DNA from 3 places in the Lysinibacillus sp. FSL R5-0849 genome. Region 1 is predicted to be linked to each of the others. Evidence: a T-box and tRNA genes for the amino acid it is inferred to sense, from the RefSeq annotation. Region 1 holds a T-box; the other regions hold tRNA genes.
What was found. A T-box is a leader RNA that pairs with one kind of tRNA and senses whether it is charged. The one in region 1 lies ahead of MKY80_RS16270 (valine--tRNA ligase), so its partner is inferred to be a tRNA-Val.
Positions count from the first base shown of each region.

Region 2: it encodes a tRNA-Val, which carries the amino acid that the T-box ahead of MKY80_RS16270 (valine--tRNA ligase) is inferred to sense. The anticodon was not compared.
Region 3: it encodes a tRNA-Val, which carries the amino acid that the T-box ahead of MKY80_RS16270 (valine--tRNA ligase) is inferred to sense. The anticodon was not compared.

Region 1 is NZ_CP152004.1:3,298,236-3,308,870, forward strand. Features, by position in the region: gene radC (DNA repair protein RadC) at 187-885, opposite strand; gene MKY80_RS16245 (Maf family protein) at 892-1,485, opposite strand; gene MKY80_RS16250 (hypothetical protein) at 1,589-2,233, opposite strand; gene MKY80_RS16255 (folylpolyglutamate synthase/dihydrofolate synthase family protein) at 2,414-3,664, opposite strand; gene MKY80_RS16260 (folylpolyglutamate synthase/dihydrofolate synthase family protein) at 3,661-4,941, opposite strand; gene MKY80_RS16265 (hypothetical protein) at 5,048-5,476, opposite strand; gene MKY80_RS16270 (valine--tRNA ligase) at 5,730-8,375, opposite strand; T-box leader at 8,449-8,705, opposite strand; gene MKY80_RS16275 (hypothetical protein) at 8,979-9,659, opposite strand; gene MKY80_RS16280 (SRPBCC family protein) at 9,835-10,281, opposite strand; gene hemL (glutamate-1-semialdehyde 2,1-aminomutase) at 10,524-10,635, opposite strand, start outside.
Region 2 is NZ_CP152004.1:4,458,861-4,469,495, forward strand. Features, by position in the region: gene MKY80_RS22110 (hypothetical protein) at 1-215, shown strand, start outside; gene MKY80_RS22115 (type 1 glutamine amidotransferase domain-containing protein) at 201-716, opposite strand; gene glmM (phosphoglucosamine mutase) at 847-2,199, opposite strand; gene MKY80_RS22125 (CdaR family protein) at 2,418-3,494, opposite strand; gene cdaA (diadenylate cyclase CdaA) at 3,487-4,323, opposite strand; gene MKY80_RS22135 (anti-sigma factor) at 4,473-5,099, opposite strand; gene sigW (RNA polymerase sigma factor SigW) at 5,113-5,676, opposite strand; gene rocF (arginase) at 5,810-6,715, opposite strand; tRNA gene MKY80_RS22150 (tRNA-Lys) at 6,901-6,973, opposite strand; tRNA gene MKY80_RS22155 (tRNA-Gln) at 6,986-7,060, opposite strand; tRNA gene MKY80_RS22160 (tRNA-Tyr) at 7,075-7,158, opposite strand; tRNA gene MKY80_RS22165 (tRNA-Val) at 7,177-7,252, opposite strand; tRNA gene MKY80_RS22170 (tRNA-Glu) at 7,325-7,399, opposite strand; tRNA gene MKY80_RS22175 (tRNA-Asn) at 7,511-7,587, opposite strand; gene MKY80_RS22180 (acyl--CoA ligase) at 7,854-9,431, shown strand; rRNA gene rrf (5S ribosomal RNA) at 9,542-9,657, opposite strand; rRNA gene MKY80_RS22190 (23S ribosomal RNA) at 9,845-10,635, opposite strand, start outside.
Region 3 is NZ_CP152004.1:114,425-125,059, reverse strand. Features, by position in the region: gene aceB (malate synthase A) at 1-318, opposite strand, end outside; gene aceA (isocitrate lyase) at 422-1,705, opposite strand; gene MKY80_RS00635 (LytTR family DNA-binding domain-containing protein) at 1,920-2,591, shown strand; rRNA gene rrf (5S ribosomal RNA) at 2,683-2,798, opposite strand; rRNA gene MKY80_RS00625 (23S ribosomal RNA) at 2,985-5,912, opposite strand; tRNA gene MKY80_RS00620 (tRNA-Ala) at 6,126-6,201, opposite strand; tRNA gene MKY80_RS00615 (tRNA-Ile) at 6,214-6,290, opposite strand; rRNA gene MKY80_RS00610 (16S ribosomal RNA) at 6,384-7,935, opposite strand; tRNA gene MKY80_RS00605 (tRNA-Ala) at 8,086-8,161, opposite strand; tRNA gene MKY80_RS00600 (tRNA-Pro) at 8,177-8,253, opposite strand; tRNA gene MKY80_RS00595 (tRNA-Arg) at 8,263-8,339, opposite strand; tRNA gene MKY80_RS00590 (tRNA-Leu) at 8,348-8,436, opposite strand; tRNA gene MKY80_RS00585 (tRNA-Gly) at 8,442-8,516, opposite strand; tRNA gene MKY80_RS00580 (tRNA-Leu) at 8,553-8,637, opposite strand; tRNA gene MKY80_RS00575 (tRNA-Lys) at 8,661-8,736, opposite strand; tRNA gene MKY80_RS00570 (tRNA-Thr) at 8,745-8,820, opposite strand; tRNA gene MKY80_RS00565 (tRNA-Val) at 8,827-8,899, opposite strand; rRNA gene rrf (5S ribosomal RNA) at 8,910-9,025, opposite strand; rRNA gene MKY80_RS00555 (23S ribosomal RNA) at 9,142-10,635, opposite strand, start outside.

The DNA.
Region 1 (10,635 bases):
AATATCAGTTTCTAGAATACATTAACGATTTGAATCGAAAAAGGTTCGCCATTAAACCACAAAAAAATACAAAAATTTTAGGAATATGCCACTAATGTCATAGCGCTAAAATATTTCGAGTTTGTTCGTAATGCTTCTCTAAGACATCTGCTCAAGATAAAAAAACTCTGCAAATTTCTTGCAGAGTTAAAAATATCCTTTTTCCTTCAAACTGATAAATTGATGATCGCCGATAATTACATGATCAATTAATTCAATCCCCATAATATAACCAGCCTCTTCAATTCGCTTTGTGACATCAATGTCCTCCGCACTAGGAGTTGGTACTCCACTAGGATGATTGTGTGCACAAATAATTGATGCAGCAGATCGCTTCACGGCCTCTCGAAAAATTTCCCTAGGGTGCACGATGGAGGCATTTAAACTACCTATGAAAATCGTTTGTCTGTGAATAATTTGGTTTTTAATATTTAAAAAAAGAACAACAAAATGTTCCTGATTAAGTGAAGTCATATCAGGCATTAAATAAGCAGCAGCATCTTGTGGAGAACGAATAGTAAATTTCTCATCATTCTGCTTTTGAGCCAATCGTCGGCCAAGTTCAATGGCGGCTAATATTTGAATAGCCTTCACCTCACCGATCCCTTTAATAGCGACCATTTCTTCAATGGTTGCGTGTTTTAAATGATGGAGACGTTCAAAAACAGTTAATACTCGATTCGCGAGGACAAGAACCGATTCTTCTTTTGTGCCTGTCCTCAATAAAATAGCAAGTAGCTCTTGATTGGATAGACTTTCCGCCCCTTGTCGTATCAGTCTTTCACGAGGGCGATCTTCCAAATGAACATCACGTAACATCAACGTAGGCAAAGCCTTATCTAGCAAAAATGCTCACTCCTTCGCAAATTGGACAATTTGTAGGTTTACCAATTGCGAAAACAACGCTGCAAGTGGTAAGCCTACAACATTGTTGTAATCTCCTTCAATTCGTTTCACTAAAAGTGTGCCTATCGTCTGGATACCATAACCTCCTGCTTTGTCGAAAGGGTCTCCAGAATCGACATAGGCTTCTATCAATTCCTTGGATAGAGAATGAAAAACAACCGTGGTTTCTTCCACAAAGATGTTTTCTTTCCCACTAGGTTCAATAATAGCGACCGCTGTCATCACAACATGTTCGCGATTAGATAACCGTAATAAATGGGCAATAGCTTCCTCCCGAGATTTTGGTTTATGTAGCAGCTCATCATTGTCGACTACGATTGTATCAGCACCAATGATTGTTGCATTGGTTGCTTTTTTCGCTACATCCCGTGTTTTTAAGAGAGCTACTCCTTTTACATATTCCTGCATTGAACTGGCTTGTACACTTGTTTCTTCAACTTCACTTGCCAGAACCTCAAACGGAAGTGCTAGCATACCCAGCAATTCCTTTCGTCTTGGTGAAGCAGAGGCAAGTATAAGTTTATGGTTTGTTTTTAACATGATATGATCCGACCATCCTTCCTTATCCTCATGATACCGAAGAATGTTCAATTTGAAAATTTTCTAAAAATCAAGATAATAATGATTTTACTATCTTTTACTTTTAAAATTTCACTTGAAGACATGTATTTTTAGCCTGATAATGAGCAAAAACTTGCAAACGGATGACGCTGACATCGTTGGAAATAGTAGAAGCAGCTGCTCCAATTGTCTGCCAATCCTCAGGTAAAGTTGAATCCTTCCCTTTCTCCTTAAAATTTAATTTTGTAGCATTTTTGTCTGCTAATGCAGTTGTCACCTCCGCAAGGGTTGGCTCCTTACAGCTATCACCACTGACACTAAATGCTTTTTTAAAGGTTGCGGGTTCCTGTAAAAATTTAAGCTGACTTTCTTCAATCTCCATGCTTGTCCAAACATAAAACTTGCCATCAACCTCAACAATTGCGCTCTCTTTTAATGCAGGGTATTCGGCAACAAATGCACTTGCACTCTCATAGTTTGAATACACGCCTGCTTGACTAGCATAAAACATAGGTGCATTTGATGTACTAGTGTTCTCACCGGCAGTAGGAATGGTTTCTGATTGTGATTGATTAGTGGCCACATCACTGCCATTATTCTTTATCGGTAACTGGGTACTGGCTTGTAAAACACCTAAAAAAATGGCAACACCTAACAAACCTACAAATCCACCAATAATCATTGCCCGAAATATTTGTTTTTTCATTACATGACTTACAATTTTCATCCATCTATCACCTCATCCTTCCACCTATCCGTACACGTTTCAATAAAAACGAGATTTCAATATATAAAAGTATATGTAGAATTAGAAGTGTAAATGCGAATTTATTGAGATTTGATTCATAACAAAAACGGCATACATTCATAAAAAAACTAGGACTTCCAAATAGGAGTCCTAGTCATTTCATATTTTCAAGCTATTTCTTACTGCTGTTAATAAATATAATGAGCCCGATACGATCGTTCTTTGTTTGTTGTCTGATTGCACCTGTAAAAATTGTGCATAATCCACTAAGATATTTTTAGATGTCGCTTTGGAAAGCTCCAGCAAATTTTGCGCAGCCATCGCTCGTGGATTATCAAAATCAACGAAATAAAATTCATCACTAACTTGCTCTAACAGTCGAAGAATTTGTTGAACGTCTTTGTCTGCTAATATACCCACAACAAATGTGATTCGTTCCCCAGGAAACTCACCCTTAATCGTTTCTACTAATTTTTCAGCACTTGCCGGGTTATGCGCCCCATCGACAATCACAAATGGTATGATTTCTTCAAAACGACCTAAAATGGCGGCTTGTTTCACAGCTTTCTGAATTGCAGTTGGATTCACAGACACATTAAGAAATGCTGCTACTTCTAGGAATGCTGTAATAGCAAGTGCCATGTTATCGCCCTGATGAGCCCCTTTCATTGAACGGGTTAGATGAGAGAATTGGACATGTTGTTCGTCATTTCTATAACAGTCTCCTTCAGCAAATGAGTGTAATGAAAAATGATTACCTATTTCTAAAACTGCAGCTTTTTTATGAGATGCCTCTTCATAAACAACACGTTTCGCATCTTCTGGCAAATTACCGATAATGACAGGACGATTTTGTTTAATAATACCTGCTTTATGACGCGCAATACTGTCGATTGTATCGCCTAGAAATTTTGTATGCTCTAGAGCGATGCTTGGGATAATGGATACGATGGGTGTTACTACATTTGTACTATCCAATAATCCTCCCATACCCGCTTCAATTAAAGAAATATCAACTTCTTTATTCACAAAATATAAAAATGCTACTACAGTCAAAAGTTCAAAATCAGTTAGTTTCCCGCTTAATCCAGCCGCATGCATTTGACGAAAAACAGCATCCATATCAGCCTCGGTAATAGGTTGACCATCTATTTGAATTTGGTCGTGCACATCGACTATACAGGGTGACATAAATTTGCCCACACGTAATTCATGCTCTTTGGCGATAGCCTCAAGGAAGGTTAATGTGGAGCCCTTCCCATTTGTGCCAGCCAAGTGTACGACATGTAGGGCTTGCTGAGGGTTTCCAGCTAATAGCAAAGCCTCCTCCATCGCCACAAGACCAGGTTTTATGACATCATCACTGTGGACAGCCCACTTCTTTTTATAATGATCAAATCCTGGTATCATCGTCCTTCCTCCTGTAGCCACTGGCGAACACCCGCAATGAAGTATAAAGAGCCTGTAATAACCACAATATCCTCTTCAGCTCTTTCACGTAGTACAGTTTGTACCGATTCCAGCCAATCCTCATAGTACGATTTATCGGCATTTGTTGATAACACGACTAAGTCTTCAGCAGGCATTGCATTAGGCAGATTGATTTGTGTAAAAGCAATCGACGTTGCAACATCATCCATTAGTGCAATGCTATTGGCATGATCCTTATCTGCTAATGCTGCATACACAAAACGATAATGGCTTTTTGGAAATACATTTTTGAGTGTTTGGATAAGTGCAGCCGTCCCTTCAGAATTATGGGCGCCATCTAAAACAATTTTTTGAGGCCATTGTTCGAAGCGGCCAGCCCAATGTGCATATCGAAGTCCATACCGAATGGATGAGTCTGATATAGTAATAGCTGCCCCTTCACGTAATGCAAGGATTGCTGTAATGGCCAGACTTGCATTGTTGATTTGATGGGGACCTGCCATTTTTAAAGCTATATCAGTCATCACAATATTTCCTTTTTCATAGGTGAATTGCTGAACGTCTGTACCTTGTAATATATCTGAAACAGTAAAATCTTGTCCTAAAATGAAGCATGGTGCCTGCTGTGCATCCGCCGTTTCTTTAATAACAGCTAATGCTTCTTCATTGCTAACCCCTATAACAACTGGAACACCCCTTTTTATGATGCCTGCCTTTTCAGAGGCAATCTTGGCAAATGTATCACCTAAAAAGGCCGTATGCTCAAGTGAAATGGTTGTAATAATGGCAAGTAGTGGCGTCACGACATTGGTCGCATCTAAACGCCCTCCAAGCCCCGTTTCAATAAGCGCAATATCCATTTCCTGATCGGCAAAAAACTGAAACATTATGAGTGTGACTACTTCAAAAAAGCTTGGAAAATCACCATTATATTGTTCTTCTATAATCTTAGCTAGTTTATTGAAATAGTATAAAAATTGTTCATCCGTAATCGGCTCACCATTAATAGTCATTCGTTCATTGACTCGCTCTAAATGTGGGGAAGTAAATGCCCCTACTTGGTGCCCAGTGTGCTGTAGCATTTCTCTAAGGGCATTCACTGTAGAACCTTTCCCATTTGAACCAGCCACATGAATTACGCGTAGTTTATTGTGAGGATTCTCTAAATGTGCTAGTACTTCTTTCATTAGTACAAGCGGTGCACGTTTATGATCAACGGCTTTTAGTGTAAAAATAAATTCCGTACATTCGTTCATTGTGTTAAACAAAAGAAACACTCCCTCTTACTGCAATATCTCTATTTTAGTACAAGTAACGTTTAATAACATAGATTAATTACAAAACAATAGAAAAAACACACAGCTAGCCACTGCGTGTTTGATAAGTATTTTTGTTATGTACTTGGTGAGCCCCTAGCAATGCACCCATATTGTCCAAAATGATTTTTGCATCATTGTTTAATAAAGGCATAACATCTGGACGTTGTACTAATTCAAAGGAGTTTTTTAATGTTCTTTTCAACATTGAAATATCAAAATTTGAGCAATACTCATTTATTTTATTGATGGTTAACATATCTGCCCGTGAGAATTTTGTACATTCCTGTTGAGTTTGCCTATTTGCTAATACATGTTTAATAAGCACACGCGCACTTGTGTTTAATAAACGATAATATTTCGCATCTGATAATTTCAATAGATTTGTTTCAATCAATACCCTTGCACTAACAAAATCTAAGTCATCACATGCTTTATTGACTTTCGTAATATAGGTTGTCATATTACCTGTCATTTCACATCTCCATTCATACCATAAACCCGAAAAAAAGCCATTGCTTTGGTATAGCGATTCCATTAAAGACCATTTCTTTTCCGTCAACATAATATTGCGTTAGGTTTTGTTTCCTACTATAATAATAATTCACCTAACCTATTAGACTAATTATTCTAAATGGCACTACATATATTTACCCATTTCAATGCATAACTTTTTCTCTACATAAAAAAAGCAATGGATAACTTTATCGTCATCCATTGCTCTACTATTACATATTTTTTAATTCCTCTAAACGTTTTAATACAACCGCGTGCTTATTTTCATAATCCGCTAATTTTTCACGTTCTACATTTACTAATGCCTCAGGTGCTTTCGATACGAACTTTTCATTTGAAAGCTTACCTGTCACTAACTTCACTTCTTTTGCCCATTTCTCTAACTCTTTTTCAAGACGAGCGATTTCTTCCTCTAAGTTAATAAGCCCAACAAGCGGTAGGAAAACTTGAGCACCTGTAATAACTGCTGTCATCGATTGACCAGGTGCCTCTAAGCCTTCACCAATTGTTAACGTATCTGGGTTACAGAATTTCTCTAAATAGGCTTTATTCGCTTCAAGTACTGCCACTGTTGCAGCATCTTTCGCAGAGATAAATAACGGTACTTTTTTGCTCATTGGCGTGTTTACTTCCGCACGAATATTACGTACTGAACGTATAATATCCATTAGGAGCTTCATATTATCTGCTTCGTCAGCAAAATGAAGATCCGTGCGTACTGTTGGCCATGCAGCCACTGTAATCGATTCACCATCATGAGGTAAGTGTTGCCAGATTTCCTCTGTAATGAATGGCATAAATGGATGCAATAGACGCATCGTTTGATCGAGTACGTACGCTAAAATAGAACGAGTTGTCTTTTTAGCAGTTTCATCCTCACCGTATAATGGTAATTTTGCCATTTCAATATACCAAGAACAGAAATCATCCCAAATGAAATTATAAAGTTCGCGACCAACCTCACCAAATTCATAGCGCTCTGCCAAAGATGTTACACGTTCAATCGTCTCATTTAAGCGTGTTAAAATCCATTTGTCAGCAACCGATTTTTCACCTGTTAAGTCGATTTCATCATATGTCATTCCATCCATATTCATAAGGGCAAAACGGGATGCATTCCAAATCTTATTAGAGAAATTCCATACAGCCTCTACCTTCTCAGTAGTATAACGTAAATCTTGACCAGGTGATGAACCTGTTGCTAAGAAGTAGCGTAATGAGTCTGCACCGTATTGCTCAATAACATCCATTGGATCTACACCATTGCCAAGTGACTTACTCATTTTACGCCCTTCACCATCACGAACTAAACCATGAATTAACACATCTTTGAACGGACGTTGCTCTGTAAATTCAAGACCTTGGAAAATCATTCGAGATACCCAGAAGAAAATAATATCATAGCCTGTTACGAGTGTATTTGTTGGGTAGTAACGTTTATATTCTTCATTTGCCTCGTCTGGCCAGCCCATTGTAGAAAACGGCCATAGCGCTGAAGAGAACCATGTATCTAGTACATCCTCATCTTGTGTCCAATTGTCTGCATCAGCCGGTGCTTCTTTTCCTACGTAAATTTCACCTGTTTCATTATGGTACCAAGCCGGGATTTGATGGCCCCACCATAATTGGCGAGAAATACACCAATCACGAATATTCTCCATCCAGCGAGAATAAGTATTTTCAAAACGAGCCGGAACAAAGTTCACTTTACCTTCTTGGTCTTTTTGAAGCTCTAATGAAGAATCTGCAAGTGGTTGCATTTTAACGAACCATTGTGCTGAAAGATAGGGCTCTACAACAGCACCAGAACGTTCAGAATGCCCTACTGAATGCATATGTTCTTCAATGCGTATTAACACACCCGCTTCTTGTAAATCAGCAACAATTTGCTTACGACATTCAAAACGATCCATACCGTTGTATTTGCCAGCAAGTTCGTTCATTGTGCCATCTTCATTCATCACGAGGATACGCTCAAGATTGTGACGATTACCAACTTCAAAGTCATTTGGATCATGGGCAGGTGTCATTTTTACAACCCCTGTTCCAAATTCCATATCAACATAGTCATCTGCTACAATCGGAATTTCCCGACCTACAATCGGTAAAATAACCGTTTTACCAATTAAATGCTGATAACGTTCATCTTTCGGGTGAACAGCTACGCCAGAGTCACCAAGCATCGTTTCAGGACGTGTTGTCGCAACTTCTACATATCCTGAGCCATCAGCTAAAGGATATTTCATATGATAGAAGGCACCTTGCACATCTTGGTAAATAACCTCGATATCAGACAATGCTGTTTTAGCAGCTGGATCCCAGTTAATAATGCGTTCACCACGATAGATTAGGCCTTTTTCATATAATTGAACAAAAACTGTATTAACTGCCTCCGAAAGACCTTTATCAAGTGTGAAACGCTCACGTGTGTAGTCTAATCCAAGGCCAAGCTTTGCCCATTGATCACGGATATGCCCAGCATATTCTTCTTTCCATTCCCATGTTTTCTCGAGGAATTTTTCACGTCCTAAATCATAACGTGTAATATTATCCTCACGTAGCTTTGCTTCTACTTTTGCCTGTGTAGCAATACCTGCATGGTCCATACCTGGTAACCAAAGTGCATCATATCCTTGCATACGTTTCATACGAATGAGGATATCTTGTAAAGTTGTATCCCATGCATGACCAAGGTGCAATTTACCTGTTACGTTCGGTGGTGGAATAACGATTGAATAAGGTTCTTTCCCACTTTCTGGCTGTGCCTCAAAAAATTTCCCTTGCAACCACCATTCGTAGCGACCGGCTTCAATGGACTGTGGGTCATATTTAGTTGGCATTGAAATGTTTTCTGTCATATTGACTCCTCCTAATATTTGAAGACTATTGATAAAGCAATCACTTCACCAAATAAAAAAAACTCCTCTCGTCTAAAAGGACGAAGGAGTTTTAGTTCGCGGTACCACCTTTAATTCCAGCAGCGGTTAAGGAAATGATCATCGAATACATTTCTCAGCCTTATCTACTGGCTCTTAATTCGGTAACGGTGTTTAACCGGCTTTAACTACTGTTAGTTCACTAAAGCTGCTCAAGGGCTACCTTCAATTAAGTACAAATAGAAACTTCTCAGCTACCGTTTCCTCTCTGAAAATGTAACATAATTTACTCTTCCCTATCATAGCATCTGTATTTGATTTTCCTTATTGTACCGCAGAAACGTGTAATTTTTCAAGTGATTTAGTCATCTTTTAATAAGAGTAAAGTAAATAGAAAAGGAAGTGAATATTCAAATGCGTCGACGCAAGTATAACCCCTGGCTTTTACCACCTTGGATAAGGCAAGTTCGTTTTTACTGTAGAACGATTATCGTGCCGATTTGTGGTTTTCAATTTATCCGTGTCATTATTGTTCCAACATCCGGTGATTTAATTTTCTTATTACTCTTGCTACTTCTCAGCTATTTACTTTTGAAAGACATCATTTGATACACGAACTTTAAGCGGTGTATATTCTTCAGTTAGATCCCAAATCATGGAAGGCACTTCATGCCAAGTGCTGGACTCACGTACAACAATATGACTTGAGGATTCTCTCAAACTTGTTTTTTGGTCAACTGTTGGAGTCTTCACTTGGTGTGAAGCTGCTACTACTGCGGTAGTTTGTTTTTTCACTTGCATGCTTTCTTCTGGCACAGTAAGTATCTCTTCATGTTCATAGGCACTGGCAGTAAAGGACTGATCTTCTAATACATGGTCATTTTCAACAACTGGCTCGTATTCGTTAAAGATGCTTGTGACTGTCCATTCAAGCTGACATTTCTGATTCGTCAAGCTTGGGCGAATATCTTTGACCATTATATCCTTAAGGTTTGATTCCTTTGGTAAATCGACATGTAATGGCACGGCATACTCAAAATAACCTGTATCTCCTTGGACATCTAGGGCATCAATTGAAATTAATTCTTCATCGCCTGTAAAAGCTTGCATATTTTGAAAATCGAAGCGTACATGTGCGGTGATATGATAGATGCCTACTAGTCGAAGTGAATCCTCTAACTGCATTGCCTGCCACTGTGGCTTAATTTGCACAGCTGCTATTTCTGTTGGGCAGCCGTACCCAGGAAAACAAAATGTTTCACTCATATTCCAAGTTTTGTGTTCGATAATAATCCCTCCCTTTGCATCATATGACTTATGAGGGGATAGTATGCTAGAAAGCTTCCTATTCAACCGTATAAAAAAAGAGGAAATTCATATAAAAATGGCATGCTAGAACATTACTTCTAGCATGCCATTTTTATGAATGTACTTACATCCATTAAACATGTACTAATTTGATTTTATTTGCTACACGATCTGTTAACATTTGCGTTGCCTTTGGTACAATCGGTTTGAAAATTGGGTTTAAAACAGGTCCAGCTAATCCACCAGCAATAACCTCTAAGAAGCCTGTCATTTTTGTGTTTTCAGCATCCATGCTTTCTGCAAGGAAATAGCCATTTCCTGTGAAATTATCCGAAAGACCTTTAAGTTCAAATGTCACTTTGGACGGGGATACCCACTCTAAAATAATAATTTCTACTTCAACTGTTTTTTTCAGAACTCCCACATTTCCTTTAAAAGTCCATGTTGAATGTTTGTCATCAATCATTTCATGTGCGTTATAACCTGGGACTAGCTTTGCCCATTTCTCCATATCACTGACGAAATCCCATACATGTTCAATTCCTACGGGTACTTCGACCGTATGTGTGCCTGTTGCCATATCAATTCACTACTTTCTTTTATGAATAGCTATATTATAAACGATATCGTCCACATTTTGGCTATGCTGAAAGATATAATTTTGACAAAAGCAGGTCCTTCATCCAGTATAGATGATTGTCCTTACTAGTTAATATATGCTATATTTTCTCTTTTGTTCTTTTATTGCTCAAGTACTACAATGACTTCTAACTTATGTATACAAAAGGGCATGCTAGATTTTTTTCTAGCATGCCCTATCAATTACTTAGCTAATTGTGCAAATACTTTATGGAAGGCATCAACCGTTTTTGCGATATGCTCCTCTGTATGTGCAGTAGAGATAAACAACCCTTCAAACTGAGACGGTGGTAGG
Region 2 (10,635 bases), 1.2 Mb from region 1:
AAGAAGGTTTAAAGGGGATCGTATTCGAAATCATTAATCGTTGCACAATTTATGGGTATAAAATTGTCAAACAACGTACGATTATGGACTTTGAGGGTATAGCAGAAGGCATATTGATCTTGGTACAATCACAAATGCGCTCATCACATTATCCAAAAGATAACGAAAGACACAAGCCAAAACAGCTTGTGCCCTTTTTATTATTTACTAGCTAATAAATTTACTATTTCTCTATTAAAGGCAGGTAGGTCATCTGGTGTTCTACTTGTTACTAGTTGCTTTTGACAGACGAATACTTCTTCATCGTGGAATTTTGCCCCTGCATTTTCTAAATCTACTTGAATGGATTTATAACCCGTGGCGTCACGACCATTTAGTGTTTTTGCCGTAATTAGTAGCTGCGGTCCATGACAAATGGCAAAGGTAGGCTTCATATCATCCATAAAGGATTTTACAAACGCCACTACTCGACCATCGGCGCGTAAGATATCAGGAGAAAAACCACCAGGTATAAACAGTGCATCAAAATCATTGGCCTTTACTTCATCAATGCCTTTATCAATTTTTACTGTTTCCCCATGTTTTCCTTTTACTTCTTTTCCTGCCTCTGTATCAATTGTTACTAGCTGATGTCCAGCCGCTTCTAAAGCTTCTTTAGGACTTGTAAATTCACTATCCTCGAACATATCGGTAATAACTGTAGCAATTTTAGCCATATCTATCAAACACTCCTTGTTATTGTGACTCCCTTTTACTGTTCCCCATCTTTTCTATTTCAAACATCCATTTCAAACAAGAAAAACTCGATTTCCTAAAAACGGAAATCGAGTTCATATTCTTCATTTACTATTCTGTTAAGCCCATTTCTGCACGTACAACATCGGCAATACGCTCAACAAAACGCTCACAATCTGTTTCTGTAGCAGCTTCCACCATTACACGAACAAGTGGCTCAGTACCTGAAGGACGTACTAAGACACGACCATTCCCTGCCATTTCCGCTTCTACCTCTGCAATCACAGCGGCCACTTTCGTATTTTCAGTCACTGCATGCTTGTCTGTTACGCGAACATTGACAAGACGCTGAGGATAGATTTTCATTTCAGCAGCAAGCTCCGACAGCTTCTTACCTGTTGCTTTCATAATGTCGACAAGCTGAATACCTGTTAGTAGACCATCGCCTGTTGTATTAAAATCTAAGAAAACAATATGCCCTGATTGTTCGCCACCTAAATTGTAATCATTAGCACGCATTTCCTCTACAACATAACGATCTCCTACTGCCGTTTGTATACTTCGCATACCGTTATCTTCGACAGCCTTATAGAAGCCCATATTGCTCATAACAGTTGAGACAATTGTTTGCTTCTTTAAACGACCAACTGCATTTAAATACTTTCCAATAATAAACATAATTTGATCACCGTCAACAATTTTACCGTTTTCATCTACAGCAATTAAACGGTCACCGTCCCCATCAAATGCTAGACCAACATCTGCATTCTTTTCCAATACAAACTTAGCTAGTCCCTCAGGATGCGTTGAACCTACACCATCATTAATATTTAGACCAGTTGGAGAAGCACCCATTGTAGAAATGTCAGCCTCTAGATCCGCAAAAAGATGCGTCGCTAATGATGAGGTAGCACCATGTGCACAGTCTAATGCTACATGGATACCATCAAATTCTTCATCCACTGTTTGCTTTAAGTATTGAATATACTTTTGTCCACCCTCGAAATAGTCACTTACAGATCCTAAATCAGCCCCTATTGGACGTGGTAATGTATCCTCTTGAGCATCAAGTAAAATTTCAATTTCCTCTTCTTGTGCATCTGTTAGTTTAAAGCCATCTGGACCAAAGAATTTGATGCCATTGTCCGCTACTGGGTTATGCGAAGCTGAAATCATGACGCCTGCATCTGCGCTCATAATACGAGTAAGGTATGCCACACCTGGAGTTGAAATAATTCCGAGTCGCATTACTTCTACCCCAATTGATAGGAGCCCAGCAACAAGTGCACCTTCCAGCATCTCGCCTGAAATACGTGTGTCACGACCAATTAAAACCTTAGGACGGTCAGTTGCATCCTTCGTTAACACATAGCCACCTATACGGCCAAGTTTAAATGCAAATTCCGGTGTTAGTTCACTATTGGCGACGCCACGGACGCCATCTGTTCCAAAATATTTACCCATTCTACTTATTCTCTCCTTCAATGCAAGACTGTGTCATATTCATCCATAGACACTTGTCCGCTTACTTTTGGAAAAGTCTGCTTTTGTTTATTCATTGGTAATTTTTAATAGTCCACTCAGTTAGTTTGTTTGGTGAATATATTGCGGTCTACCCACCAAAACAAACCCCGGTTAGATTTTTGATTTAGAATCAAAATAAAATTATAGTCAGATATTGTTTAAGAATCAATATCTTCCGTTTCATCGGTTGGCGTATTTTTATCAGTAGTAGTACTATCATCCTTCACATCAGTTTCTTCAGTTGGAGGTGGCGCTTCCTCTGTAGAAGCTGGTGTTTTCTGCTCTTCTTCCTTCTCTACTTTTGTAATATCTGCCTTCACTTTTATTTTCTTATCAGATATTTTTGTCACACCATCTGGTAATTTTACATCAATTTCATAAGTTTTTGACTCTGTAATTTTTGACAGGTCTACTGTTATTGGAATTTCTGTTAAACCATCAATAATCGATTTTCTGCCATATACTTTAATCATTTTTTGCGTAAATGTTAAAGAATTGATCGTTATATCATCCAATGCTTGCCCTGTTTCCCTCAAAACAACCGGGAGTTCTCGACTATATTCCCCAATATCTACTTGAACATTAACAGTATCAGGTTCAATTGTCACATCAAGTTTATTTAAGTCTCGATCTAATACTTTTACTGCCGCGTCCTGAGTGAAGGATTGCTTCAAGCCTGGCTCTCCAGCAACAGTTGCTTTTACATAGCTGATGCTTTCAATAGCACTTTTTGCACCTGTCACGTAAACAGTCGGTGGATCAGCTACCATATCCTTTAAAATATACCCTTCTTCTATTAGTCGAGTATTCATTTCAGGGTCCACTCGGAACTCTTTCGTGACCTTTTCCTCAATATTTACATGAATAGTTGCAGGGTCTAATGTAACCTTTAACTTATCAGAAATATTTTCGTATTGTAGCTTTACATCATGCTCGCCAATCAATAGATTACTTAAATCAACAAATACTGAGAAATCCTTTGTTGCTCTTGTTTTTATAACAACAGGCATTGGCCCTTTTATCTTCACATCTACTGTTTCAGGTAAACCTGTTACAATCAGATTCTCATTATCATAATAAACATCTACTGGCACATCACGAATAATATCAGTCTGTTCAGTGGTGGTTGTTGTATTGATTGGAGATAGCTCGGTACGAACTGAGAAAAAAAGCAAAAATGCTAAAAATAGCGCGATGATTCTTAATACCCAAGGGCTATCCATCATTTTATCCATTCTTTTTCCCCCTCCAAGTTAACTTAGAGGCTGCATTTGACTCTTGTGCTGATCCGAACCACATTTTTCGCAATAGTGTCTCGAACTCCTCTAGAGAAAGATTACGATGGAGATTACCATTCAACGTAATACTAATGGCGCCTGTTTCCTCTGAGACAACGATTGTAATTGCATCCGTAACTTCACTTAACCCAAGCGCAGCACGATGGCGTGTCCCTAACTCCTTTGAAATAAATGGACTTTCAGATAGAGGTAAATAACAAGCTGCCGCTGTAACTTTATCTCTTTGCATAATAACCGCCCCATCATGTAGTGGCGTATTCGGTATAAAGATATTAATTAGCAATTCTGAAGAAATTTCAGCATTTAGACCTATACCTGTTTCAATATATTCGTTAAGACCTGTTTCTTTTTCAATTGAAATTAACGCACCTATTCGACGTTTAGCCATATAACTTACAGATTTTTTCATAGCCTCTATAAGCCTTGTTTGCTCCTCGTCTTCTTGACTAGATGATCGTTGGAAAAGTTTACCTCTACCAATTTGTTCTAAGCCTCGTCTGATTTCAGGTTGGAAGATGATAATAATCGCTAAGAAACCAAATTCAATGACCTGCTGTAACATCCAGCCTAATGTTTGTAACCCTAAAAGGTCTGTTGCAATTCGTGCAATAATAATGACGAAAATTCCCTTAAGTAATTGGACAGCCTTCGTACCTTTAATGAGGGTTAAGACCTTATAAACAACGTACCAAACGAGCAGTACATCGATGAAGTTAATAACAATATTCACAGGCGTTAAATCTGTGAAATGTTCAATAATTTGCACGTGGCATCCCCCACTTTTCATTACGAATCCATACACATTCAAGTATAGCACATTCTTATCAAATGTAACTTTTTTCAAATAAAAAGTCTACTCAGAAGAGTAGACCTTTCAGCCTCTCACGTGCACTATTTTTTAGGACGTATAGAGTGTTATTTAGTTTCTTCCTTTTCATCAAATGTCATGGCTGATTTTACAGAGTTTTTAATTGTATACCATAACCATTCAAATACTTCGTCAATTTCTTCAATTCTCCCTGAAACTACCGCTGAAGATGCCATGTATTGCCCGTTTATGACTGTGACGTTACCATCAACTTCTCCTTCAACAACCAAATCGCCATTTTTCACAACAATATCGCCCTTTACAACTTCTCCTTCAGGTACGATAACCGTTTGACCATCCACAACTAAATTGGGCTGCTTGGTCACAGAGAAATGCTGGTCATCCATAAAGCTACCGAGCAAGGTAGCACTCATAAATAAACAAAATACTGCTGCTGCCACAAAAAGTGGATGTCGACGTATCCATTTTTGTATGCCTACTCGACTTTTTGGTTTTGGTAAACGAGCCATTACTGCTGCTTCAAAATCCGGAGGCGCTGTAATATGGGAAGCACTCTTCACAAAGGCGATTGTTTCACTCAATTCATGCATCAACTGTTTACAATCATTACATGTATGCAAGTGTTGCTTTAACTCTTGCTCATGCTCACGACTAATGTCACCGTCTAAATAATCATGCATATAATCAATAATATGCTCTGGACAAGTATTCATGACGCTCCCCCTCCTACAGATTGTTTAACTGCTTACGTAATGCCTCACGTCCGCGGTGAATTCTCGTTTTCACCGTTCCAAGCGGCATATCTAAAATCTCGCTAATCTCTTGCAACGATAACTCTTCTATATATTTCAATACTATAACCGAACGGTATTTATCCGGTAAACGTCCAATTTCGTATTGAATGCGATCTTGCAGCTCCATTTGCTCTAACTGCTCCTCTGGTAGCTGGTCGTCTGCTGCGATTTGTGAATACATATCAAGCCCTTCTGTACCAGCTACTTCTGCATCTAAATAATAATCCGGTTTCTTTTTCCGAATCCGATCTATACAGAGGTTTGTCGCTATGCGATAAAGCCACGTGGAAAACTTTCTTTTCTGATCAAAAGTATGCAAATTCATATATGCCCGAACAAAAGCTTCCTGAGCAATATCTTCAGATTCTTGTTTGTTACCTAACATTCGATAGCATACTTGGTACAGTTTGTGCTGATAGAGACTCACAATATCGGCAAATGCGTTTTGATCGCCTTTAAGCACTTGTTTTATTCTCTTATTTACTAACGCATCCATTGTGTTGACTTCTCCACCTTTACAACTGTCTTATACTATACGACCCATCAATAAGAAAAGTTTCGTTTTATTTCAATTATAGCAAAAGATTTTTATGCAATGTGGCAACAGGAAATTTTTTGAAAAATTTTCTTTAAACTAAAGTTTCTCCAAATAAAGATCCCATTAAAGCAACAGCTACATTTGCTGTTGTATTTTTCTCGTCTAATATCGGATTAACTTCTACAAACTCTGCTGAAGTTAACATTCCAGACTCTTGTAACATTTCCATCGCTAAATGACTTTCTCGATACGTAATTCCACCTGGCACTGGTGTTCCAACACCTGGTGTATAAAGAGGGTCAAGTCCATCTAAATCCAGCGATAGGTGTAATCCATCAACATCTCGCTCTTTTAAATAGGCAAGTGCATCTTCCATAACACGCGTCATGCCAAGTCGGTCAATTTCATGCATAGTGTATACTTTAATCCCTTGTTCACGAATCAAATCACGCTCACCAGGATCTACAGAACGAGCTCCTATAATAATAACGTTTTCTGGCTTAATTTTTGGCACATTATTACGAATTTGAACTAAACGTTCATGCCCAAGCCCAATACTAACTGCTAAAGGCATTCCATGTATGTTGCCGGAAGGTGTAGTTTCAGGTGTATTTAAATCTGCATGTGCATCATACCAAATAACACCTAGATTTTTATAATGTTCCGCTAATCCTGCAAGTGTCCCAATAGCAATACTATGGTCACCACCAAATACAAGTGGGAATTTTTTTTGTTCGACTACTTCATGTACGCTATTAGCTAAAGCCGTACTAACTTCTACTACTTCCTCTAAATTCAATAACTTTTCATCTACTGTCGCGTTTGCATGCTTTTGACTAACACGAATATCCCCTTGATCTTGTACCTCGTGTCCAATACTTGCTAAACGTTCAACAACGCCTGCATAACGAATAGCACTTGGTCCCATATCTACGCCTCGGCGTGTTTGTCCGTAATCTGTTGGTACTCCAATAATAGAAATATTAAGTTTATTCATGTTTTTATACCCCCTAAAAGTTATAAGACTATTGTAAAGCCTACTTACCACTTGGCTCAACCCAACATAAATACGCATATTTATTCATTTTCAAATAACATAAAAAAATCTCCTACTGTTTTCAGTAAGAGATTAGTTATCTGTATTTATTATATCACTTTTGAATATATTTTATTCTATAAAAGTGAGCCATGAAGGACTCGAACCTTCGACCCTCTGATTAAAAGTCAGATGCTCTACCAACTGAGCTAATGGCTCATAAAAGAAAAATGGCTGGGGTACTAGGATTCGAACCTAGGCATGACGGAATCAAAATCCGTTGCCTTACCGCTTGGCTATACCCCAATCATTTATAAAACTGGTGGAGGGGGACGGATTCGAACCGCCGAACCCTAAGGAGCGGATTTACAGTCCGCCGCGTTTAGCCACTTCGCTACCCCTCCGAAATAACACAAGAATAATGGTGGAGGATGACGGGCTCGAACCGCCGACCCTCTGCTTGTAAGGCAGATGCTCTCCCAGCTGAGCTAATCCTCCATAGAAACAGGTGTGTTATATCACAGTTTATTTTCATTTTAAAGCCTGTACATCATGATGATGTATTTTAAATGGTGACCCCTACGGGATTCGAACCCGTGTTACCGCCGTGAAAGGGCGGTGTCTTAACCACTTGACCAAGGGGCCAAACTTATGTCTCAAACAAGACAAGAATTATGATAACATTATTTCTACATTCTTGCAACACTTTTCTACATTTTTTTATGTATAAAGCCATCTTAAAAATGAGCAAAAAAATGGCTCCGAAGGCAGGACTCGAACCTGCGACAACCTGATTAACAGTCAGGTGCTACTACCAACTGAGCTACTTCGGAACAATACTATTCAAATCGGTCTTAGACAACCTCTTAAGTACATTTATTATTATAGCAAGCATTCTAAATAATGCAACATATTTGTGTAAAATATTATATTTTTTTGTCGAGAATTTCTTAAATAGTACTTAGAAAGTATAATAGTTCTCTATTAAATCTAAAATTTCTATTTTGTGTATTAAATATTCTTGCTGTATATTATTGCAATTGTTAAAATAAAAATAGTTTTATGAATTTTCTATCATTTTAGGGGGAGGAATGTTCAAATGGTAATAGAGGATTTAATTGCACCGGATGTTTATAACATCACAGAGGAATTAGAAAAGTTTTCGCAAGATAGTGAACGCCAAGCTATACGTTGGTTAAATACACAACAAGAGAGACAAACCGTTACTTACGTAGAACTTGTTCAAAAAATGAATCAATACGCGAATGCCTTTACGAAGAAGGGGCTTCAAAAAGGAGATCGTGTATTAGTTATTATTCCTCGCCTACCTGAGGCCTATTTTGTTTTCCTAGGCTGTTTAAAAGCGGGTATTGTTCCTATTTCCTGTTCAGAGATGTTGCGCGCAAGTGATTTAGAGTATCGTATGGAGCATTCTTCTGCCAGTGCCGTTATCGCCTATGAAGTATTTACTAGTGAAGTAGACAAAATTTCGTCTTCTGTCGATGCTTTAAAAAACAAAATGGTCATCGGAACAGCTACAGGAGATTGGACTTCTTTAGATGAATTGGCTAGCTCTCAGCCAAATACATTTACGGCTGTTGCTACTAAACGCGATGACATGGCCTTCCTTTCTTATACTTCTGGAACAACAGGTAAGCCTAAAGGCGTCGTCCATTCTCATGGCTGGGGCTATGCACATATTCGAACAGCGGCTGCACAGTGGCTTTGTGTACGTGAAGGAGACTTAGTATGGGCAACTGCAGCTCCAGGCTGGCAAAAATGGATTTGGAGCCCGTTCCTATCTACTATTATGTTGGGAGCTACTGCCTTTGTTTATCATGGTGGATTTGATGCAAAAACATATCTTCAACTGTTGCAGGATGAAAAGGTTAATGTTCTTTGCTGCACCCCAACTGAGTATCGTATCATGGCGAAACTTGAGAATTTAAAAGACTATAATCTATCTTCTCTTCGTAGTGCTGTCTCTGCTGGTGAGCCATTAAATCGACCAGTCATTGAAACATTTAAGAATCACTTTGGTTTAAAAGTCCGCGATGGTTATGGTCAAACTGAAAATACATTACTCATTGGTACTTTGGAAAACACGGAGCTACGACCTGGTTCCATGGGTGTCCCAACTCCAGGTAATATTGTACGTATTATCGACAATGAAGGCAATGAGGCACCTGTTGGCGAGGTTGGCGATATTGCGATACACAAATCATCGCCAGCCTTGTTTAAAGAGTATTATCGTGAGCCTGAGCGCACACAAGCGGCATTCCGCGGTGAATGGTACATTACAGGTGATCAAGCAAAATGTGATGAAGATGGTTACTTCTGGTTTGAAGGTCGGGGCGATGATATTATTATTTCATCTGGTTATACGATTGGTCCATTTGAAGTGGAAGATGCCTTAAACAAACATGATGCTGTACAAGAGTGTGCTGTGGTAGCTGCTCCAGATGAAATTAGGGGGCATATTGTCAAAGCCTACGTAATCTTACGAGATGGCTATAAGGGACACAATGAAGAAGAACTAATCAAGGAGCTACAGGAGCATGTAAAAGCACTGACGGCTCCTTATAAATATCCTCGTAGTATTGTCTTTATCGATGAGTTACCAAAAACAACATCTGGGAAAATTCGTCGTATCGAACTACGAGCAGCAACTGTCTAAAATAGTAAGGAGGCATTTCATTCAAAGAAATGCCTCCTTACTTTATCTACTTTTTAGAATTTTAGACAGAAAAAAAGCCACTACTGAGTGTATCAGTAGCGACTTTTTGCGCCTAGCGATGTCCTACTCTCACAGGGGGAAGCCCCCAACTACCATCGGCGCTAAAGAGCTTAACTTCCGTGTTCGGTATGGGAACGGGTGTGACCTCTTTGCCATCATCACTAGACTATTTTCGGCTTTCAATATACATAGCATTTCTTCGTCAGCTTCTGTCGTTCAGTCAGTCACGTACTTGAGTACGCTCCTTCCCTCTCTCTATTGCTTCCTCGAACTACTCGTATCTTGAAACCCTTCATAAAAGAAATTATTCTTTCAAAACTGGATAAACGGTTCATTGAATGTTTCAAACTTTTTTGGTTAAGTCCTCGATCGATTAGTATTCGTCAGCTCCATGTGTCACCACACTTCCACCTCGAACCTATCTACCTCATCGTCTTTGAGGGATCTTACTTACTTGCGTAATGGGAAATCTCATCTTGAGGGGGGCTTCATGCTTAGATGCTTTCAGCACTTATCCCGTCCACACATAGCTACCCAGCGATGCCTTTGGCAAGACAACTGGTACACCAGCGGTGTGTCCATCCCGGTCCTCTCGTACTAAGGACAGCTCCTCTCAAATTTCCTACGCCCACGACGGATAGGGACCGAACTGTCTCACGACGTTCTGAACCCAGCTCGCGTACCGCTTTAATGGGCGAACAGCCCAACCCTTGGGACCGACTACAGCCCCAGGATGCGATGAGCCGACATCGAGGTGCCAAACCTCCCCGTCGATGTGGACTCTTGGGGGAGATAAGCCTGTTATCCCCGGGGTAGCTTTTATCCGTTGAGCGATGGCCCTTCCATGCGGAACCACCGGATCACTAAGCCCGTCTTTCGACCCTGCTCGACTTGTAGGTCTCGCAGTCAAGCTCCCTTGTGCCTTTACACTCTACGAATGATTTCCAACCATTCTGAGGGAACCTTTGGGCGCCTCCGTTACCTTTTAGGAGGCGACCGCCCCAGTCAAACTGTCCGCCTGACACTGTCTCCTGCCCCGCTAAGGGGCATGGGTTAGAATTTCAATACAACCAGGGTAGTATCCCACCGACGCCTCCTTCGAAGCTGGCGCTCCGAGATCTCTGGCTCCTACCTATCCTGTACA
Region 3 (10,635 bases), 1.5 Mb from region 1:
GTTTAAAGCATTAATAACCATTTTACGGTCAACCGGCCCAGTAATTTCAACACGCCGATCCTGCAAATCTTGTGGAAGAGGTGCAATTGACCAATCACCTTCACGAATATGCTTTGTTCCAGGTAAGAAATCTAGTTTCTCTCCCGCATCTAGACGCTTTTGGCGTTTCTGACGAGCATTCAATAACTCTTTACGGCGAGCATCAAATTTCTCGTGCAGGGCAAGAACAAACTCAAGAGCTTCAGGCGTTAAAATTTCATTTGTATGCTCATTTTGTTCTCCAACAATTTTAAGCTTACCTGTCGTTGCTTGTTTCATTAGTTGTTTACCCACCTTTGCGATTTTAGTTTTGTCTTCCTCCGCTTTAGGAGGAGCGGAGGAGACTACTCTATGATTATGAATTTAGGAAAACACGTATTTTTTATACGAACTGTTCAGTTTCTGTCGATCCAGCCATTGCCGTTGTTGAAGAAGTACCACCTGAAATAACTTGAGAAATTTCATCAAAGTATCCAGTACCTACCTCGCGTTGATGGCGTGTCGCTGTATAGCCTTTAGATTCGGAAGCAAACTCAGCTTGCTGTAGCTTAGAATATGCAGCCATACCATTATCTTTATAATCATGTGCCAACTCAAACATAGAGTGGTTTAATGCATGGAATCCTGCTAAAGTAACAAACTGGAATTTATAACCTAGCTTACCAAGCTCACGCTGATACTCTGCAATTTCCTCTTCTGAAAGATTTGCTTTCCAGTTAAATGAAGGTGAGCAGTTGTATGCAAGCATTTTACCTGGGAATTCCGCATGAATAGCTTCTGCAAATTCACGAGCTTCCTCAAGAGATGGTTTAGAAGTTTCACACCAAATTAAATCAGCGTATGGTGCGTAAGCTAAGCCACGAGCAATTGCTTGTTTGATGCCTGCCTTTGTACGGAAGAAACCTTCAGGAGTACGTTCACCAGTAATAAACTCTGCATCACGTGGGTCGATATCTGAAGTAACCATATCCGCAGCATCAGCATCTGTACGAGCGATAAGAATTGTATCAACACCCATAACGTCAGCCGCTAATCTCGCAGCTACTAAATTACGTACAGCGTTTTGTGTTGGAAGTAAAACTTTACCGCCTAGATGACCACATTTCTTCTCTGAAGCTAACTGATCTTCAAGGTGAACACCAGCTGCCCCTGCTTCCACCATGCCTTTAACAAGCTCAAATACATTAAGAGGTCCTCCAAAACCTGCCTCTGCATCTGCTACAATTGGAGCAAACCAGTCAAATTGGTCGACACGTCCTTCAGCATGATCAATTTGATCTGCACGTTGAAGTGCTTGATTAATTCGTTTAACTACTGCTGGTACAGAATTGGCTGGGTATAGTGATTGATCTGGATACATTTGACCCGAAAGGTTTGCATCCGCAGCTACTTGCCAGCCTGATAGATAGATAGCTTTGAGTCCAGCTTTAACTTGCTGTACCGCCTGATTCCCCGTTAATGCCCCCAATGCATTAATAAACGGCTCCTCATGTAATGAATTCCATAGTCGAGTAGCACCTTTTTTTGCCAAAGTTTGTTCAATTACTACAGTACCTTGTAGTTTAATAACCTCTTCAGCCGAATATGTGCGTTCAATACCAGCCCAGCGAGGGTTTTCAGCCCATTGTTTCTCTAAAGCTCCGATTCTTTCTTGACGAGTTGACATATTGAAATTCCACCTTCCCCTTTGTGTACAATATACTCTGTTAAAAAACTTTTAAACCACTGTTCCATAACAGGTTTATTTGTTGTAAATTAATATATAACAGAGTATTTGAATTTTCATTATTTTTTGATAAAAGACCAAATTTTTATGACAAAGCTATCCTTTTTTGCGACGAAATTTGGATGGTTATTTACAAACAAGGGGGATATTCACAATGAACAATGAATTAAAATCATGTGCAAAAGATATTTCAGAACAATATATTTCAATGTTGAGCGATTGGATTCCTACTGATTCATCCATTGCAATTGCCGTTAATAATTCTTATATCTTTATTCAACCAGGGCATCCGAGTATCCATTTAGAAATGGGTCAACAAGTGTTACCTGGAAGTATTGCCGATCAAGTATTGCGCACACAGAAAAAAACAGAAACAATTTTAGATAATTTGTCATGCGATACACCCTTTTACGGTATCGGCTATCCGATACTCATTCAGGATGAACCAGCAGCTCTAGTAGTCATACTGCCATCTACTTTCACTACTAAAAAGACAGAACCATTTGAGTTTATAACAGGAAAACAAGATGAAGAATGGAATCCTGTAGCCATTAATAAAGTATCGCATATTGAAAGTCTTCAAAAAAAGACATGGTTTTATGTAGAGCGCGAACAATTTAAAACGAGCATCACCCTTAAAGAACTTGAAATAAGATTACCATCATACTTTATTCGTATTCATAGATCCTATATCGTAAATATTTATTTTATAAAAAAAATGGCGCGTGATTTGACATCAAACTTTATTATTACATTAATGGATGGTAGTGAATTACCAGTGAGTCAATCATATATCAATAACTTGAGAAGTGCGCTTAAGTTTTAAATATATTAGCTGTCTTACTCCAGAGACAGCTTTAATTTTTTCTGTTGAAAACGAAAAAAGACCAGAGAAAAGATTCTCTGGTCTTTCTAGTGCCTAGCGACGTCCTACTCTCACAGGGGGAAGCCCCCAACTACCATCGGCGCTAAAGAGCTTAACTTCCGTGTTCGGTATGGGAACGGGTGTGACCTCTTTGCCATCATCACTAGACTATTTTCGGCTTTCAATATACATAGCATTTCTTCGTCAGCTGCTGTCGTTCAGTCAGTCACGTACTTGAGTACGCTCCTTCCCTCTCTCCATTGCTTCCTCGAACTACTCGTATCTTGAAACCCTTCATAAAAGAAATTATTCTTTCAAAACTGGATAAACGGTTCATTGAATGTTTCAAACTTTTTGGTTAAGTCCTCGATCGATTAGTATTCGTCAGCTCCATGTGTCACCACACTTCCACCTCGAACCTATCTACCTCATCGTCTTTGAGGGATCTTACTTACTTGCGTAATGGGAAATCTCATCTTGAGGGGGGCTTCATGCTTAGATGCTTTCAGCACTTATCCCGTCCACACATAGCTACCCAGCGATGCCTTTGGCAAGACAACTGGTACACCAGCGGTGTGTCCATCCCGGTCCTCTCGTACTAAGGACAGCTCCTCTCAAATTTCCTACGCCCACGACGGATAGGGACCGAACTGTCTCACGACGTTCTGAACCCAGCTCGCGTACCGCTTTAATGGGCGAACAGCCCAACCCTTGGGACCGACTACAGCCCCAGGATGCGATGAGCCGACATCGAGGTGCCAAACCTCCCCGTCGATGTGGACTCTTGGGGGAGATAAGCCTGTTATCCCCGGGGTAGCTTTTATCCGTTGAGCGATGGCCCTTCCATGCGGAACCACCGGATCACTAAGCCCGTCTTTCGACCCTGCTCGACTTGTAGGTCTCGCAGTCAAGCTCCCTTGTGCCTTTACACTCTACGAATGATTTCCAACCATTCTGAGGGAACCTTTGGGCGCCTCCGTTACCTTTTAGGAGGCGACCGCCCCAGTCAAACTGTCCGCCTGACACTGTCTCCTGCCCCGCTAAGGGGCATGGGTTAGAATTTCAATACAACCAGGGTAGTATCCCACCGACGCCTCCTTCGAAGCTGGCGCTCCGAGATCTCTGGCTCCTACCTATCCTGTACAAGTTGTACCAAAATTCAATATCAGGCTACAGTAAAGCTCCACGGGGTCTTTCCGTCCTGTCGCGGGTAACCTGCATCTTCACAGGTACTATAATTTCACCGAGTCTCTCGTTGAGACAGTGCCCAGATCGTTACGCCTTTCGTGCGGGTCGGAACTTACCCGACAAGGAATTTCGCTACCTTAGGACCGTTATAGTTACGGCCGCCGTTTACTGGGGCTTCAATTCGCAGCTTCGCTTGCGCTAACCACTCCTCTTAACCTTCCAGCACCGGGCAGGCGTCAGCCCCTATACGTCACCTTACGGTTTTGCAGAGACCTGTGTTTTTGCTAAACAGTCGCCTGGGCCTATTCACTGCGGCTCTCATGCGCTTGCACGCTCAAGAGCACCCCTTCTCCCGAAGTTACGGGGTCATTTTGCCGAGTTCCTTAACGAGAGTTCTCTCGCACACCTTAGGATTCTCTCCTCGACTACCTGTGTCGGTTTGCGGTACGGGCACCTCTCACCTCGATAGAGGCTTTTCTTGGCAGTGTGAAATCAGGAACTTCGTCCATACGGACTCGCCATCACAGCTCAACGTTACAGTGTGCGGATTTGCCTACACACACGCCTTACTGCTTGGACGCGCATAACCAACAGCGCGCTTGCCCTATCCTACTGCGTCCCCCCATTTCTCAAACGGTGAGGAGGTGGTACAGGAATATCAACCTGTTGTCCATCGCCTACGCCTATCGGCCTCGGCTTAGGTCCCGACTAACCCTGAGCGGACGAGCCTTCCTCAGGAAACCTTAGTCATACGGTGGACGGGATTCTCACCCGTCTTTCGCTACTCATACCGGCATTCTCACTTCTAAGCGCTCCACCAGTCCTTCCGGTCTGACTTCAACGCACTTAGAACGCTCTCCTACCACTGACATCGTAGATGTCAATCCACAGCTTCGGTGAATCGTTTAGCCCCGATACATTTTCGGCGCAGCGTCACTCGACCAGTGAGCTATTACGCACTCTTTAAATGATGGCTGCTTCTAAGCCAACATCCTGGTTGTCTGTGCAACGCCACATCCTTTTCCACTTAACGATTACTTTGGGACCTTAGCTGGTGGTCTGGGCTGTTTCCCTTTTGACTACGGATCTTATCACTCGCAGTCTGACTCCCGTGTATAAATATCTGGCATTCGGAGTTTGTCTGAATTCGGTAAACCGGGATGGCCCCCTAGTCCAAACAGTGCTCTACCTCCAGTATTCTCATCACGAGGCTAGCCCTAAAGCTATTTCGGAGAGAACCAGCTATCTCCAAGTTCGATTGGAATTTCTCCGCTACCCACACCTCATCCCCGCACTTTTCAACGTGCGTGGGTTCGGGCCTCCAGTAAGTGTTACCTTACCTTCACCCTGGACATGGGTAGATCACCTGGTTTCGGGTCTACGACCACGTACTATTTCGCCCTATTCAGACTCGCTTTCGCTGCGGCTCCGCCTTCTAAAGCTTAACCTCGCACGTAATCGTAACTCGCCGGTTCATTCTACAAAAGGCACGCTATCACCCATTAACGGGCTCTAACTACTTGTAGGCACACGGTTTCAGGATCTCTTTCACTCCCCTTCCGGGGTGCTTTTCACCTTTCCCTCACGGTACTGGTTCACTATCGGTCACTAGGTAGTATTTAGCCTTGGGAGATGGTCCTCCCGGATTCCGACGGAATTTCACGTGTTCCGCCGTACTCAGGATCCACTCAGGAGGGAACGAACTTTCGACTACAGGGCTTTTACCTGCTCTGGCGGACCTTTCCAAGTCGCTTCATCTAACTCGCTCTTTTGTAACTCCGTATTGAGTGTCCTACAACCCCAAGAGGCAAGCCTCTTGGTTTGGGCTCTTCCCGTTTCGCTCGCCGCTACTCAGGGAATCGATTTTTCTTTCTCTTCCTCCAGGTACTTAGATGTTTCAGTTCCCTGGGTCTGCCTTCAAGACGCTATGTATTCACGTCAAGATACTACGCGATTAAACGTAGTGGGTTCCCCCATTCGGAAATCTCCGGATCAAAGCTCACTTACAGCTCCCCGAAGCATATCGGTGTTAGTGCCGTCCTTCTTCGGCTCCTAGTGCCAAGGCATTCGCCGTGCGCCCTTAATAACTTAACCTATCAGCTTCCAATACACATCACATTTCGTTGTCAGCTTCACTCGTTCAATCAGTCACGTACTGAAGTACGCTCCTTCATTTACTCGATTGCTTCCTAGAATTGCTCGTGTCTTGAAATCTTTTAATGTTATTAAGCCTATAAAAAAACTTAAAAAATAAATGTGTTTGTTACAATTTCAATGTCGTTTTATCCAGTTTTCAAAGAACAAGTTTGGTGGAGCCTAGCGGGATCGAACCGCTGACCTCCTGCGTGCAAGGCAGGCGCTCTCCCAGCTGAGCTAAGGCCCCAAGAGGTATATATGGTGGGCCTAAATGGACTCGAACCATCGACCTCACGCTTATCAGGCGTGCGCTCTAACCAGCTGAGCTATAGGCCCTCTTGGAAGTTTTATATTATTAATAAACCTTCAAAACTGAACGCAAAACGTAATCTTACAAACCCAAGGTTTGTATTCCGAAAATATCCTTAGAAAGGAGGTGATCCAGCCGCACCTTCCGATACGGCTACCTTGTTACGACTTCACCCCAATCATCTATCCCACCTTCGGCGGCTGGCTCCAAAAGGTTACCTCACCGACTTCGGGTGTTACAAACTCTCGTGGTGTGACGGGCGGTGTGTACAAGGCCCGGGAACGTATTCACCGCGGCATGCTGATCCGCGATTACTAGCGATTCCGGCTTCATGTAGGCGAGTTGCAGCCTACAATCCGAACTGAGAACGACTTTATCGGATTAGCTCCCTCTCGCGAGTTGGCAACCGTTTGTATCGTCCATTGTAGCACGTGTGTAGCCCAGGTCATAAGGGGCATGATGATTTGACGTCATCCCCACCTTCCTCCGGTTTGTCACCGGCAGTCACCTTAGAGTGCCCAACTAAATGATGGCAACTAAGATCAAGGGTTGCGCTCGTTGCGGGACTTAACCCAACATCTCACGACACGAGCTGACGACAACCATGCACCACCTGTCACCGTTGCCCCCGAAGGGGAAACTATATCTCTACAGTGGTCAACGGGATGTCAAGACCTGGTAAGGTTCTTCGCGTTGCTTCGAATTAAACCACATGCTCCACCGCTTGTGCGGGCCCCCGTCAATTCCTTTGAGTTTCAGTCTTGCGACCGTACTCCCCAGGCGGAGTGCTTAATGCGTTAGCTGCAGCACTAAGGGGCGGAAACCCCCTAACACTTAGCACTCATCGTTTACGGCGTGGACTACCAGGGTATCTAATCCTGTTTGCTCCCCACGCTTTCGCGCCTCAGTGTCAGTTACAGACCAGATAGTCGCCTTCGCCACTGGTGTTCCTCCAAATCTCTACGCATTTCACCGCTACACTTGGAATTCCACTATCCTCTTCTGCACTCAAGTCTCCCAGTTTCCAATGACCCTCCACGGTTGAGCCGTGGGCTTTCACATCAGACTTAAGAAACCACCTGCGCGCGCTTTACGCCCAATAATTCCGGACAACGCTTGCCACCTACGTATTACCGCGGCTGCTGGCACGTAGTTAGCCGTGGCTTTCTAATAAGGTACCGTCAAGGTACAGCCAGTTACTACTGTACTTGTTCTTCCCTTACAACAGAGTTTTACGAACCGAAATCCTTCTTCACTCACGCGGCGTTGCTCCATCAGGCTTTCGCCCATTGTGGAAGATTCCCTACTGCTGCCTCCCGTAGGAGTCTGGGCCGTGTCTCAGTCCCAGTGTGGCCGATCACCCTCTCAGGTCGGCTACGCATCGTCGCCTTGGTGAGCCGTTACCTCACCAACTAGCTAATGCGCCGCGGGCCCATCCTATAGCGACAGCCGAAACCGTCTTTCAGTGTTTCACCATGAGGTGAAACAGATTATTCGGTATTAGCCCCGGTTTCCCGGAGTTATCCCAAACTATAAGGTAGGTTGCCCACGTGTTACTCACCCGTCCGCCGCTAACGTCGAAGGAGCAAGCTCCTTCTCTGTTCGCTCGACTTGCATGTATTAGGCACGCCGCCAGCGTTCGTCCTGAGCCAGGATCAAACTCTCCATAAAAGAAATTTGATTAGCTCAAATTGTTTTGCTGGCATCAATTTTGATGTCCAAAATTTTGTTTTGTTCACTAGCTAAGCTAGTTACTTAAAACTTTATTGATTACGTTTTGCTTGTTCAGTTTTCAAGGTTCATTTAGTTAAATAAGTTGAATGGTGGAGCCTAGCGGGATCGAACCGCTGACCTCCTGCGTGCAAGGCAGGCGCTCTCCCAGCTGAGCTAAGGCCCCATATTTTTTTGGAAATGGTCGGGAAGACAGGATTCGAACCTGCGACCCCTTGGTCCCAAACCAAGTGCTCTACCAAGCTGAGCTACTTCCCGTTCGTTTTATGGCGCGCCCGACAGGAGTCGAACCCATAACCTTCTGATCCGTAGTCAGACGCTCTATCCAATTGAGCTACGGGCGCATATAAAATGGTGCCGAGGACCGGAATCGAACCGGTACGGTAGTCACCTACCGCAGGATTTTAAGTCCTGTGCGTCTGCCAGTTCCGCCACCCCGGCACATTTGGAGCGGAAGACGAGGTTCGAACTCGCGACCCCCACCTTGGCAAGGTGGTGTTCTACCACTGAACTACTTCCGCATGTGCATAAGTTTTTTTATCTGGCATATTGAAAAATGGTGCGGGTGAAGGGAGTCGAACCCCCACGCCTTGCGGCGCTAGATCCTAAGTCTAGTGCGTCTGCCAATTCCGCCACACCCGCTTAATATGGTTGGTACTTATAAATGGTGAGCCATGAAGGACTCGAACCTTCGACCCTCTGATTAAAAGTCAGATGCTCTACCAACTGAGCTAATGGCTCGTCTGAAATGGTGCCGGCTATAGGAATCGAACCCACGACCTACTGATTACAAGTCAGTTGCTCTACCTGCTGAGCTAAACCGGCAAATGATGGAGGATGACGGGCTCGAACCGCCGACCCTCTGCTTGTAAGGCAGATGCTCTCCCAGCTGAGCTAATCCTCCTGGGTATTATGCCTAGCGACGTCCTACTCTCACAGGGGGAATCCCCCAACTACCATCGGCGCTAAAGAGCTTAACTTCCGTGTTCGGTATGGGAACGGGTGTGACCTCTTTGCCATCATCACTAGACTTATTCAAAAGACAAGATTTATTATAACATATGTAGTTATAAAATGCAAGTTTTTTAAAAACTTTTTTATTCTTTCAAAACTGGATAAACGGTTCATTGAAGGTTTCAAACATTTTTGGTTAAGTCCTCGATCGATTAGTATTCGTCAGCTCCATGTGTCACCACACTTCCACCTCGAACCTATCTACCTCATCGTCTTTGAGGGATCTTACTTACTTGCGTAATGGGAAATCTCATCTTGAGGGGGGCTTCATGCTTAGATGCTTTCAGCACTTATCCCGTCCACACATAGCTACCCAGCGATGCCTTTGGCAAGACAACTGGTACACCAGCGGTGTGTCCATCCCGGTCCTCTCGTACTAAGGACAGCTCCTCTCAAATTTCCTACGCCCACGACGGATAGGGACCGAACTGTCTCACGACGTTCTGAACCCAGCTCGCGTACCGCTTTAATGGGCGAACAGCCCAACCCTTGGGACCGACTACAGCCCCAGGATGCGATGAGCCGACATCGAGGTGCCAAACCTCCCCGTCGATGTGGACTCTTGGGGGAGATAAGCCTGTTATCCCCGGGGTAGCTTTTATCCGTTGAGCGATGGCCCTTCCATGCGGAACCACCGGATCACTAAGCCCGTCTTTCGACCCTGCTCGACTTGTAGGTCTCGCAGTCAAGCTCCCTTGTGCCTTTACACTCTACGAATGATTTCCAACCATTCTGAGGGAACCTTTGGGCGCCTCCGTTACCTTTTAGGAGGCGACCGCCCCAGTCAAACTGTCCGCCTGACACTGTCTCCTGCCCCGCTAAGGGGCATGGGTTAGAATTTCAATACAACCAGGGTAGTATCCCACCGACGCCTCCTTCGAAGCTGGCGCTCCGAGATCTCTGGCTCCTACCTATCCTGTACAAGTTGTACCAAAATTCAATATCAGGCTACAGTAAAGCTCCACGGGGTCTTTCCGTCCTGTCGCGGGTAACCTGCATCTTCACAGGTACTATAATTTCACCGAGTCTCTCGTTGAGACAGTGCCCAGATCGTTACGCCTTTCGTGCGGGTCGGAACTTACCCGACAAGGAATTTCGCTACCTTAGGACCGTTATAGTTACGGCCGCCGTTTACTGGGGCTTCAATTCGCAGCTTCGCTTGCGCTAACCACTCCTCTTAACCTTCCAGCACCGGGCAGGCGTCAGCCCCTATACGTCACCTTACGGTTTTGCAGAGACCTGTGTTTTTGCTAAACAGTCGCCTGGGCCTATTCACTGCGGCTCTCATGCGCTTGCACGCTCAAGAGCACCCCTTCTCCCGAAGTTACGGGGTCATTTTGCCGAGTTCCTTAACGAGAGTTCTCTCGCACACCTTAGGATTCTCTCCTCGACTACCTGTGTCGGTTTGCGGTACGGGCACCTCTCACCTCGATAGAGGCTTTTCTTGGCAGTGTGAAATCAGGAACTTCGTCCATACGGACTCGCCATCACAGCTCAACGTTACAGTGTGCGGATTTGCCTACACACACGCCTTACTGCTTGGACGCGCATAACCAACAGCGCGCTTGCCCTATCCTACTGCGTCCCCCCATTTCTCAAACGGTGAGGAGGTGGTACAGGAATATC